2 regions of the Enterobacter sp. HK169 genome follow, and region 2 is predicted to be linked to the other one. Evidence: predicted binding sites of a transcription regulator. Region 2 holds the regulator's gene; the other holds the start of a gene.
The links. The regulator PhoB, encoded in region 2, activates phosphate uptake and scavenging genes when phosphate is short. The targets are predictions, from matches to a motif close to CTGTCATAAAACTGNCNNAT.
Positions count from the first base shown of each region.

Region 1: glpT (glycerol-3-phosphate transporter) is a predicted target of PhoB. The motif match lies at 3,424-3,443, and genes of this name have one in related genera.

Region 1 covers NZ_CP017087.1:1,525,844-1,531,769, reverse strand. The annotation lists gene glpC (anaerobic glycerol-3-phosphate dehydrogenase subunit GlpC) at 1-467, opposite strand, end outside; gene glpB (glycerol-3-phosphate dehydrogenase subunit GlpB) at 464-1,681, opposite strand; gene glpA (anaerobic glycerol-3-phosphate dehydrogenase subunit A) at 1,671-3,299, opposite strand; gene glpT (glycerol-3-phosphate transporter) at 3,552-4,904, shown strand; gene glpQ (glycerophosphodiester phosphodiesterase) at 4,916-5,926, shown strand, end outside.
Region 2 covers NZ_CP017087.1:3,932,265-3,938,190, reverse strand. The annotation lists gene proY (proline-specific permease ProY) at 1-822, opposite strand, end outside; gene brnQ (branched-chain amino acid transporter carrier protein BrnQ) at 904-2,223, opposite strand; gene phoR (phosphate regulon sensor histidine kinase PhoR) at 2,633-3,928, opposite strand; gene phoB (phosphate response regulator transcription factor PhoB) at 3,950-4,639, opposite strand; gene sbcD (exonuclease subunit SbcD) at 4,827-5,926, shown strand, end outside.

The sequences.
Region 1 (5,926 bases), 2.1 Mb from region 2:
TGCTCCGCCGCGACGGATTTGTACCAGCGGCGGAAGGTGCCGTGAGAATATTTCGGCAGGCTGCGGTGATGGTCTATCTTCAGCGTGGCATCCAGCAGCTGACGCACCGGTTTGAGGGAGGTCGCGGCATTCACGATGGGGGCAAAGGGCGTCGAGACGCTGCCCATCAGATCGGTATGGCTCAGAATAGCGTCACGCAGCGTCGGCTTTTGCGTGCTGTAGCGCGCCCGGGCGCGCTGGATGATATCGCCGATTTTAACATCCGACGGGCAGGCGACTTCGCAGCGTTTGCAGTTGATGCAGTATTTCAGCGCCTCGTCGTACAGCTTGCCGTCCTTCAGGCGCAGACGCTCGCCGTCCGGTCCGGCCTGCTTTGGTCCGGGATAGCGTGGGTTCACGCCGCTCACCGGGCAGACGGTGGTACACACCGTGCATTTAATGCAGCTTTCAAAACGGGTATCGTTCATTGTTCAGCCTCCGTGCGCTGGCTAATCTGCTCTGCCACATACAGCGCCGTGACGGCGCAGACCCCGCCACCGCATCCCTGGGCAATCGGATCGTACCCGCCCAGCAGCGAGCCGATGGCAAAAAGATTACTGACGGGCTTACCGGAAAGTTGCGGATGTAGCTGGTTATCGACAATCACGCCGAACTGCTGCCAGGGCTGCGGCGAGAAGAAATCACTTTGATACCAGTCCGCGCGGGAGGCTCGCTGGCGAACATCGAGCCCCATAATGGCTTCCCGGATGCCCTCCCGGCTGCTCAGCAGCCCGTTGCTGAAGAAGCTGCCGCTTGCCAGCACCGTAAAGCGCGCGCGAAGCGGAATATCGTCGTGGTTGCGCGTCCAGATTTCGCTCACCGCGCCGTCGGTCAGGGTGATTTTTTTCACCTCATCACCCGCCATCCACACGCCGCCCTGCGCGACAAACTGGCGCTGGAGCTGGGTATGCAGGCGAATGCCGGGGACGGAAGGGGGCAGGGTTGGCAGCAGGCCGAGCGAGCAGGGCAGACGATCCGAGAGCCAGCGCCAGAGCCGGTTGTCGCGTAAACCAAAGCAGGCGGGCATCAGCAGGGCGTCACAGCTGTCGCTGAGCGGTCTGAGTGCGTCATACAGCAGCGGCCATTTGTCCTCGTTATCCAGAAAACGGGCGATATTCACCGCGCGAAATTCGCTCGGGTTGTCGCGCAGGACATCAAGCTCAGGCAGCTCTATCTCTGCCGTTTCGGCATTGACGCCCTGGCGACAGAGCGACGCTGCCGCGAGATGGGGCTGAAAATCCAGAAAGCCGCTAATGCCCACGACCCGCACGCGCGCGGCGTTGAAGGGAGCAACGGGCACTTCTTCCGGGCTGAGCCAGGCAGAGCGCAGGGTGCCGAGCGGCGTGACGCGCTGGTGATTGAACCGGGCGCTTCCCTTCAGACGCGCGCCGCAGTCCGCCAGCAGCGCTTCGGTTTCCAGCGCAAAGCGGTCAATATGCTGGGCGCCAATCAGGTGATACGGGTGCTCCGGCGGCAGCTTATCGCGGTACGCGTCGTCCACCAGATCCAGCGAGCCCGACGAGAAGTGCAGGGCGCTCTGGCCCCGGGTGATAATGGCGCAGCGCAGCCCCTGCTTCGTGAGCTTGATGCCGCAGAGCAGGCCTGCCAGCCCGCCGCCGACGATTACGGTATCAAATTTCATCGCGTTGCTCCTTCTCAAGACCGCAAAGCCCCTGGTAGACCCAGCGGGTAAATTCGCTTTCGCGCAGGGCATCGCCCCAGGCGACAGGCTGAATGCCTTTCCAGCGCTCGTTTAAAAACGCGCTGAGCTGATCGAGCGACTGGGTGGCGGTAGTGGTGTGAAAACGCTGCAGCAGCCCGGCGGCACGACAGGCGCACAGCTCGCCCTGACAGGTACCCATTCCCACGCGGGTGCGGCGACGAAGATCGAGCAGGCTTGTGACCGTCAGGCTCTCCACCGCATACTGCACCTCACCGGCGGTGACGGCTTCGCACTCGCATACCAGGCTGCGGCTCAGGCGTCCTTCACCGAGCCACTGCGGCGTTCTGTCGCCGTGGCGGTAAATCGCGGATCCGCGCAGCGGCGCGGGCAGGGAGATAATTTTTTGCAGCGTTTTTTCGGTTGACTGACGCGAGCCGGGCAGTGGCTGCTCTGCCGTCACGCACCGTTCGGTATTGCCCAGCTTGCGGCAGACGGCATCGGTCGCCCACTCGGCCATCAGGCGGTAGGTCATCAGCTTGCCGCCGGTGATGGTGATAAACCCGTCCATGCCGTCGCGCTCGGCGTGATCGAGCAGCACGATGCCCCGGCTGACGTTACGTCCGCTCGGGTCGTTGTCGCTGGCAACCAGCGGACGCACGCCCGCGTAGGCGCGCAGAATACGCGTCTGCGCCATCACCGGGGCCAGTTTTTCCCCTTCGCGCAGCAGGACGTCGACCTCTTCAGCGGTCACGCGGTTGTAGTCAATCTCGCTGTAGTCGACGTGGGTTGAGGTGGTACCGATTAACGAAATGGTGTCGCCCGGGACGAGGATATCGGCATCAGACGGTTTGCGGCAGCGGTTGATCACGTGGTTATTGATGCGGTGGTCGAGGATCAGCAGCGAGCCTTTTGCCGGGAACATGCGCACCGACAGGTCCGCGTATTCCGCGATGCGCTGCCCCCAGATCCCCGCCGAGTTGACCACCACGGCGGCATACAGCTCGCTGTGTTCGTTGTACTGCGTATCAAGGATCCGCACGCCGCAGATGCGATGACCTTCACGGATAAGCCCGGTCACTTCGTGCCCGTTCAGGATTTGCGCGCCATGCTCGCGGGCGTCCAGCATATTGGCGGCGGTCAGGCGGAAGGGGTCAACGGTGCCGTCAGGCACTTTTACCGCGCCGATAAGCGCCGGGTTAACCGACGGTTCCAGCCGCCGCGCCAGCGCCGGGTCCATGGCCTCAGCCTGAATGCCCGCCGCAGTGCAGGCGGTAATAAAGGTGTCCTGAAAGGCGAGGTCATCTTCGGGAAGAGTAATAAAGAGGCCGTCGGTCGGCTCAATGCAGTGGCGGGCGATACGCTTGAGGATCTGGTTTTCAGCAATACATTCGCGTGCGGATTCACCGTCGGTAACCGCATACCGCGCGCCGCTGTGCAGCAAACCATGGTTACGCCCGGTTGCGCCCGTGGCGATATCGTGGCGCTCCAGCAGCGTGACGCTTAAGCCGCGAAGGGCGCAGTCGCGTGCGATCCCGGCGCCGGTTGCGCCACCGCCAATGATTATCACATCGCTGTAGCGAGGATCGTGAATGGTCATTGTTTACCCTCTATGTTCGTTTTTTTATCATTTAGCCATACCAATAGTGTGGTTTGTTTGATTTCGAACATAAACGCGCGAAATTCGAAAGTGGAACGTGATTTCATGCGCTTTTTTGCGCATTCTGTCATATTTCTGTAACAATCTGTGCGTTGATTCACAGTAACAATCACCGTGATTTCTTAACATCCCCGCCTCTGGAATTCAGGTGCGAGCCACCTGCCCATTCAATTCAAGGCCACGGAGGCTGTTATGCTCAGTATCTTCAAACCTGCGCCGCACAGGGCGCGTCTGCCAGAGGCAGAAATTGATCCGCTATACCGCCGTCTGCGCTGGCAAATTTTCCTGGGGATCTTCTTCGGGTACGCGGCGTACTACCTTGTACGTAAAAACTTCGCGCTCGCCATGCCGTATCTGGTGGAGCAGGGCTTCTCCCGCGGCGATCTGGGGTTCGCGCTGTCGGGGATCTCAATCGCCTACGGTTTTTCCAAATTCATCATGGGGTCGGTATCGGATCGCTCGAATCCGCGCGTGTTCCTGCCCGCCGGCCTGATCCTGGCGGCTGCGGTCATGCTGTTCATGGGCTTTGTGCCGTGGGCAACCTCCAGCATCGCCGTCATGTTCGTGCTGCTGTTCCTCTGCGGCTGGTTCCAGGGGATGGGGTGGCCGCCGTGCGGACGTACCATGGTGCACTGGTGGTCGCAGAAGGAACGCGGCGGTATCGTGTCGGTGTGGAACTGTGCGCATAACGTCGGTGGCGGTATTCCGCCGCTGCTGTTCCTGCTGGGGATGGCCTGGTTCAACGACTGGCACGCTGCGCTCTATATGCCTGCCTTTGGCGCCATCGTCGTGGCGATTATCGCCTTCGCGCTGATGCGCGATACGCCGCAATCCTGCGGCCTGCCGCCGATTGAAGAGTACAAAAACGACTATCCGGATGATTACAGCAAGGAGCACGAAGAGGAGCTGACCGCAAAACAGATCTTCATGAAGTACGTCCTGCCGAACAAGCTGCTGTGGTACATCGCGGTGGCGAACGTGTTCGTTTACCTGTTGCGCTACGGCATTCTGGACTGGTCCCCGACCTACCTGAAAGAGGTGAAGCACTTCGCGCTGGATAAGTCCTCCTGGGCCTATTTCCTGTATGAATATGCCGGGATCCCGGGCACGCTGCTTTGCGGCTGGATGTCGGACAAGGTGTTTAAAGGCAACCGCGGCGCGACGGGCGTGTTCTTTATGACCCTGGTCACCATCGCGACCGTCGTTTACTGGCTCAACCCGCCGGGCAACCCATCAGTAGACATGGCCTGCATGATCGTCATCGGCTTCCTGATTTACGGTCCGGTGATGCTGATCGGTCTGCACGCGCTGGAGCTGGCACCGAAAAAAGCGGCAGGCACGGCGGCAGGCTTTACCGGTCTGTTCGGTTACCTGGGCGGTTCGGTCGCGGCGAGCGCCATCGTGGGCTACACCGTTGACTTCTTCGGCTGGGACGGCGGCTTTATGGTGATGATCGGCGGCAGCGTGCTGGCGGTATTGCTGCTCATTGTGGTCATGATCGGTGAGAAACGTCACCACGCGGAAGTGCTGGCGCGTCGTCAATAAGGAGCATTGCGATGAAATTATCTTACGTAACAACCGGCCTGCTGCTGGCAGGCCTGATGACAGGCTCCGCGCTGGCGGCGGATAAAATCGTTATTGCCCACCGCGGCGCCAGCGGCTATCTGCCGGAGCATACGCTTCCGGCGAAGGCGATGGCCTATGCCCAGGGCGCGGATTATCTGGAGCAGGATCTGGTGATGACCAAGGACGACCAGCTGGTCGTCCTGCATGACCACTATCTGGACCGCGTGACGGACGTGGCGGAGCGTTTCCCGGACCGCGCGCGCAAAGATGGTCGCTACTACGCCATTGATTTCACGCTGGCGGAGATCCGTTCCCTGAAGTTTACCGAAGGCTTTGAGATTGAAAACGGCAAGAAGGTGCAGGTCTATCCGGGACGTTTCCCGATGGGCAAATCTGACTTCCGGATCCATACCTTCCAGGAAGAGATTGAGTTTGTTCAGGGGCTGAACCACTCAACCGGTAAAAATATCGGCATCTACCCGGAGATCAAAGCGCCGTGGTTCCACCATCAGGAAGGCAAAGATATTGCCGCGAAGACGCTGGAGGTGCTGAAACAGTACGGCTACACCAGCAAGAAGGACAAAGTTTACCTGCAGTGTTTTGACGCCGCCGAGCTGAAGCGCATCAAAACCGAGCTGGAGCCGAAGATGGGGATGAACCTCAATCTGGTGCAGCTGATTGCCTATACCGACTGGAATGAAACCCAGGAGAAGCAGCCGGACGGCAAGTGGGTGAACTACAGCTACGACTGGATGTTTAAGCCGGGCGCGATGAAGCAGATTGCGCAGTACGCCGACGGCATCGGGCCGGATTACCACATGCTGGTGGCGGAAGGCTCAGCGCCGGGCCACGTGAAGCTGACGGCGATGGTGAAAGAGGCGCACGCCAGCAGGATGCAGGTGCATCCGTATACCGTGCGTGCAGACCAGCTGCCGCCGTATGCCACGGACGTGAATCAGCTTTATGAGGTGTTGTATAACCAGGCGGGCGTGGACGGACTG
Region 2 (5,926 bases):
GAAGGTCAGAACAAACGGGCTACCGTTGGTGCCGACCTGATTCCACGGGTAGATGGACATAATCACGAACAACGTGCCCACGTAGAACACCAGAATACGCATCGGCACCGAGTTGATGGCGCGCGGAATGGATTTCTCCGGATCTTTCGCTTCCCCGGCGGTGATACCGATAATCTCGATACCGCCATAGGCGAACATCACCATCTGCAGCGACATGACCATTCCGAGCCAGCCGTTACTGAAGAAGCCGCCGTTGCTCCAGAGGTTATGGATGCCGGTCGGCTGACCGCCGTTACCGATTCCCCAGATGATGATGCCGAAACCGGCCACGATCATGATGATGATGGTGGCGACCTTGAAGAAGGAGAACCAGAATTCGAGCTCGCCGAACACCTTCACGCTCATCAGGTTGACGGCGCAAATGATCAGCACCACGCTCAGCACCCAAATCCAGTGCGGCACCGCCGGGAACCAGACGCCCATATAGATGCCAAACGCCGTCACGTCGGCAATCGCCACAATCAGGATTTCAAAGCAGTAGGTCCAGCCGGTGATAAACCCGGCCAGCGGGCCGAGGTTTTCCTGCGCGTAGCGGGAGAAGGAGCTGGCGGACGGGTTGTGAACCGACATTTCGCCGAGGGCGCGCATGATGATATACGCCGCCACGCCGCCGATGATGTACGCCAGCAGAACGCTGGGACCGGCCATTTTGATGGCATCTGCCGAGCCATAAAAAAGACCGGTGCCGATAGCAGAGCCCAGCGCCATAAAGCGGATGTGGCGCGTGCTCAATCCACGTTTAAGTTTGTTAGTGCTTTCCATTTAAATCTTGCCATTCAACACGAAAAAAACAAAAAACCACGGGGCCTTAAGCCCCGTGGTTAAACAGTTTGTTGCCGTTGATTAATGAGCGTTCGATGCAACCTGACGCCCTGCAGCACGGTCCCAGATAATCGCCAGAACCAGTGCAACAACGGTAGGCATCAGCCAGGCCAGACCCTGCTCGGACAGCGGCAGACGCTGTGTCCATGCCGGCAGTATGTGCGCGAAAGCTGATGCTTTAATCCCGTCAAGGATACCAAAAATCAGGCTGATAAACATGGCTGGCGCAATAATTCGTGAAGAGTTGTTCCACCACGGGCGAGTAAAGCTCAGCACCACCAGCACGATACACGGCGGGTAAATAGCCGTCAGCACCGGAATAGAGACCTGAATCAGGTGGCTCAGACCGAGGTTGGACACCGCCATGGAGAAGATACCGAGGATAAACACCAGGGTGCGGTAAGAGAGCGGCAGATACTGTGCAAAGAACTCTGCGCAGGCGCAGGTCAGGCCAACCGCCGTCACCAGACAGGCAAGGAAGATGAGCGCTGCCAGCAGCATACTGCCCGCACCGCCGAAGGTGTGCTGAACGTAGGCGTGCAGGATAGCCGCACCGTTGGCGTTCTGATCGACCAGCATGGCGCTGTCGGAGCCCAGACGGAACAGCGCCAGATACAGCAGCGTCAGCCCCACGCCGGCCATCAGGCCAGCCCAGATGGTATAGCGGGTCAGCAGACGCGCTTCGGTCACACCGCGGGAACGCGCAGCGTTAACGATAACGATACCAAACACCATCGCGCCCAGCGTATCCATCGTCAGGTAGCCGTTCACAAAGCCGTTAGAGAACGCGGCATTTTTATAGGCGTCCATCGCGTCGCTAATCGGGCCCGCTGGCCAGACGATGGCCGCAACAGCCAGAACAATCAGCGCCACAATTTTCAGCGGAGCCAGGAAGTTACCCACGGTATCCAGCAGCTTGCCCGGATAGAGGGAAACCAGAATCACGATCGCGAAGTAGATCAGGCTGTAGATAAACAGCGGCATCGCACCGTCACCGGTCAGGGGAGCAATACCCACTTCGAAGGACACGGTTGCCGTACGCGGGGTCGCAAACAGCGGGCCAACGGCCAGATAGCAGACGGTTGCCAGCAGAACGCCCGCCACTTTGCCAATCGGGGTGCTGAGGCTATCCACACCGCCGCCGACTTTCGCCAGCGCGACGACGGTCAGAACCGGCAGACCCACGGCAGTAATCAGGAAACCAAACGCGGCGGTCCAGACGTGTTCACCCGCCTGTAAGCCAACCATTGGAGGGAAAATGATGTTGCCTGCGCCAACGAACAGCGCAAATGTCATAAAGCCCAGCGCGATGATGTCACGCGATTTTAAGTGATGGGTCATAAAACCTTACTGCCTGTGGATGTGGTGTTGAAAACATTGAGATTTTCGATATCCCTGACGGGACGATACAGCCGAAAATTTGCTCAATTTCAGCGGGAAATGCTCCCGTCCTGGCGTGGAGAAGAATAGTTTTTCGATTTACCACGCAAATACAGTCGGTCTGACAGTATCTGGGGCGCAATTTAAACGCTTATAACGTTTAAAGGCAAGGTGGGATCGTAAAACCAGAACAATATGCCAGCATGAAAATACACGTCAGAACAATACGCTATTTATAAGAAAAACCCATGGCTAATCATGCGAACAAAAAACAGTCAGCCGTATAAAATTCATCCGCGTTTCGCTTGACTGCAAAGCAAACGGGCCAGCAGACGCTGACCCGTGGAAAGGTAAAATGACACGCCTGCCGTCAGGCGATCTTTTTGGCAATTAATCGTTCCGGAATAACGAAACTGAAGCGGGTTCCTTTACCCAGCGTACTCTGAATATCGAGACGGCTTTCATGGTGATTCACCGCGTGTTTCACAATTGCCAGCCCCAGGCCGCTTCCGCCTGTTTGCCGGGATCGCGCTTTATCCACACGGTAAAAGCGCTCGGTCAGACGCGGAATATGCTCAGGCGCGATCCCCGGCCCGTTGTCTTCCACGCTAAACTCAGCCCCCGTTGGGGCATGGTGCCAGCGCACCACGATATTCGTCCCCTCCGGCGTATGATTCACCGCGTTATACACCAGGTTGGAAATGGCGCTCCGCAGTTCATCTTCGCTGCCCAGCACCTTCAGCGTATTGTCGACCTCAAAAGTCAGGTGATGCTTTTTGTGGCTTAACGTCTGCGCTTCACGCTCAACGACCCGCAGCATCATCGGCACATCAATGGTGTCATTTAGCGCGAGCGACGGCGCCGCTTCAATCTTCGAGAGCGTCAGCAGCTGCTTCACCAGCCCTTCCATCCGGTGCGTTTGCTCGCGCATGGTGTGCAGCGCTTTTTCACGCGGCGCGCCTTCAAGCGTTTGCTCCTGCATCATCTCCAGGTATCCCTGAAGCACGGTCAGCGGTGTACGCAGTTCGTGACTGACGTTGGCGAAGAAGTTGCGACGCGCCCCTTCCAGCTGGTGCATCTGGGTGACATCGCGCGCCACCATCAGCCACTGTTTATCGCTGTAGGGCATCACGCGGATTTCCAGATGGCGACCATTATTGAGCTTCAGATTATGCGGGCGGGTAAAATCACGCTTTTTCAGATACAGCGTAAATTCGGGATAACGCAGAAGGTTGAGGATATTCTGACCATTATCATCGGGCCAGCGCAGGCCCAGCAGCTGTTGCGCAAGGCCGTTACACCAGAAGATCGTCCCTTCTTCGGTCGTCAGAATAACGGCATCCGGCAGCGACTCTGCACCGCTGCGAAAACGCTTAATCAGGCTTCCCAGCTCGCGGCGACGCTTTTTATTACGCATCTGCATCTGATGCAGACCGTACAGCAGCGGCTCCCAGCTGCCGCTTCCCGGCGGCGGCGTCATACTTCGGTCAACCCACAGCCACCAGGAGAGGCGCAGCAGGTTCCAGAAATGCCAGATCAGCAGCCCGGTGACCGACGCCAGCAGAAACCACGGCAGGTGTCCAAGAAAGGCCCCCAGAAGGAAGGCCGGAATACAGCATAAGATCAGTTCAAAGACGAGCCTTTTCCATGACAGACGTTCCAGCACGCGTCACACTCCTGTCATTGTTCAGAAACGGGTAGAAAAACGATAACCCGTGCCGCGGACCGTCTGCACCATGCGATCGTGGCCGCTCAGTTCCAGTGCTTTTCGCAGGCGGCGAATATGTACGTCAACCGTCCGGTCTTCGACATACACGTTAGTTCCCCAGACGTTATTCAGCAACTGCTCGCGGCTGTAAACGCGTTCCGGGTGGGTCATAAAGAAGTGCAGGAGTTTAAATTCGGTAGGCCCCATGTCGAGGGGATTCTCACCGGTCATGACGCGGTGTGAGGTGGGGTCAAGGCTCAGCCCCTGCATCTCAATCACCTCTTCCACCGCCATCGGCGAAATACGGCGCATCACGGCTTTAATGCGGGCAACCAGCTCTTTTGGAGAGAACGGTTTAGTAATGTAATCGTCCGCGCCGGTCTCCAGACCGCGCACGCGATCCTCTTCTTCTCCGCGCGCCGTGAGCATCACAACCGGGATGTCGCGGGTCAGCGCTTCACGCTTCAGGTGTTTGATAAACTGCAGTCCGGAGCCGCCGGGCAACATCCAGTCCAGCAGAATCAGATCGGGCCAGGGTTCATTCAGCTGGTTCACTGCGCTGTCATAATCTTCCGCTTCAACCGGCTGGAAGCCGTTTTGCTCGAGCACGAAGCACACCATTTCACGAATTGGAGCTTCATCTTCTACGACCAGAATACGTCTCGCCATACTTTGCCCTGTCTTATCTTATTTAAGTTACAAGTTTGTAATTCGGCGCCATTATGCGTCAGATTTATGACAGATTTATGAAAAACAGTACCACGATAACGGGCAAACCGTTGTTTTATTACAGCGGTTATTTTCCCGTCTCTGAACGTTTATAATCCTGCTTTCTCTTTTTTGCCACGGATCAGCTATGCGCATACTTCACACCTCGGACTGGCATCTGGGTCAAAATTTTTACAGCAAAAGCCGTGCGGCTGAACATGAAGCCTTCCTGAACTGGCTGCTGAAAACGGCCCGGACGCACGAGGTGGACGCGATTATTGTGGCGGGTGACATCTTTGATACCGGCTCGCCCCCCAGCTATGCGCGTGAACTGTACAACCGCTTCGTGGTGAATTTGCAGCAAACCGGCTGTCATCTGGTGATTGTCGCCGGCAACCATGATTCCGTCGCGACGCTCAATGAATCTCGTGACATCCTGGCATTTCTCAATACCACCGTCGTCGCCAGCGCCGGGCACGCCCCGCAGATCCTGAAAAAACGCGACGGCACGCCGGGGGCGGTGCTGTGCCCCATTCCGTTTTTGCGTCCGCGGGACATCGTGCAAAGCCAGGCGGGGCTGTCGGGTGCGGAAAAGCAGCAGCATCTCCTGCAGGCCATCACCGATTATTATCACCAGCAGCACGCCGATGCCTGCGCCCTGCGCGGCGACCAGCCGATTCCGGTGATTGCGACCGGGCATCTCACCACCGTCGGGGCCAGTAAAAGTGACGCCGTACGTGACATCTATATCGGCACGCTGGATGCCTTTCCGGCGCAGAACTTCCCGCCAGCCGACTACATTGCGCTCGGACATATTCACCGGGCGCAGATCGTCGGCGGCAGCGAGCACATCCGCTACTGCGGCTCGCCAATTTCGCTCAGCTTTGACGAAACGGGCAAGGCCAAATCCGTCCATCTGGTGAGCTTTTCCGACGGAAAACTTCACGCCGTCGAGACGCTGGAGGTCCCGGTCACCCAGCCGCTGGCGGTGCTGAGGGGCGATCTTGCCGCCATTACCGCCCAGCTTGAGCAGTGGCGCGGAACAGCGCTTAACCCGCCCGTCTGGCTGGATATCGAAATCACCACCGACGACTACCTGCACGATATGCAGCGTAAAATACAGGCGCTGACGGAAGATTTACCCGTCGAAGTCTTACTGGTACGCCGCAGCCGCGAGCAGCGCGAGAAAATTCTGTTAAGCGCTCAACGTGAAACGCTCAGTGAGCTTCGGGTTGAAGAGGTGTTTGA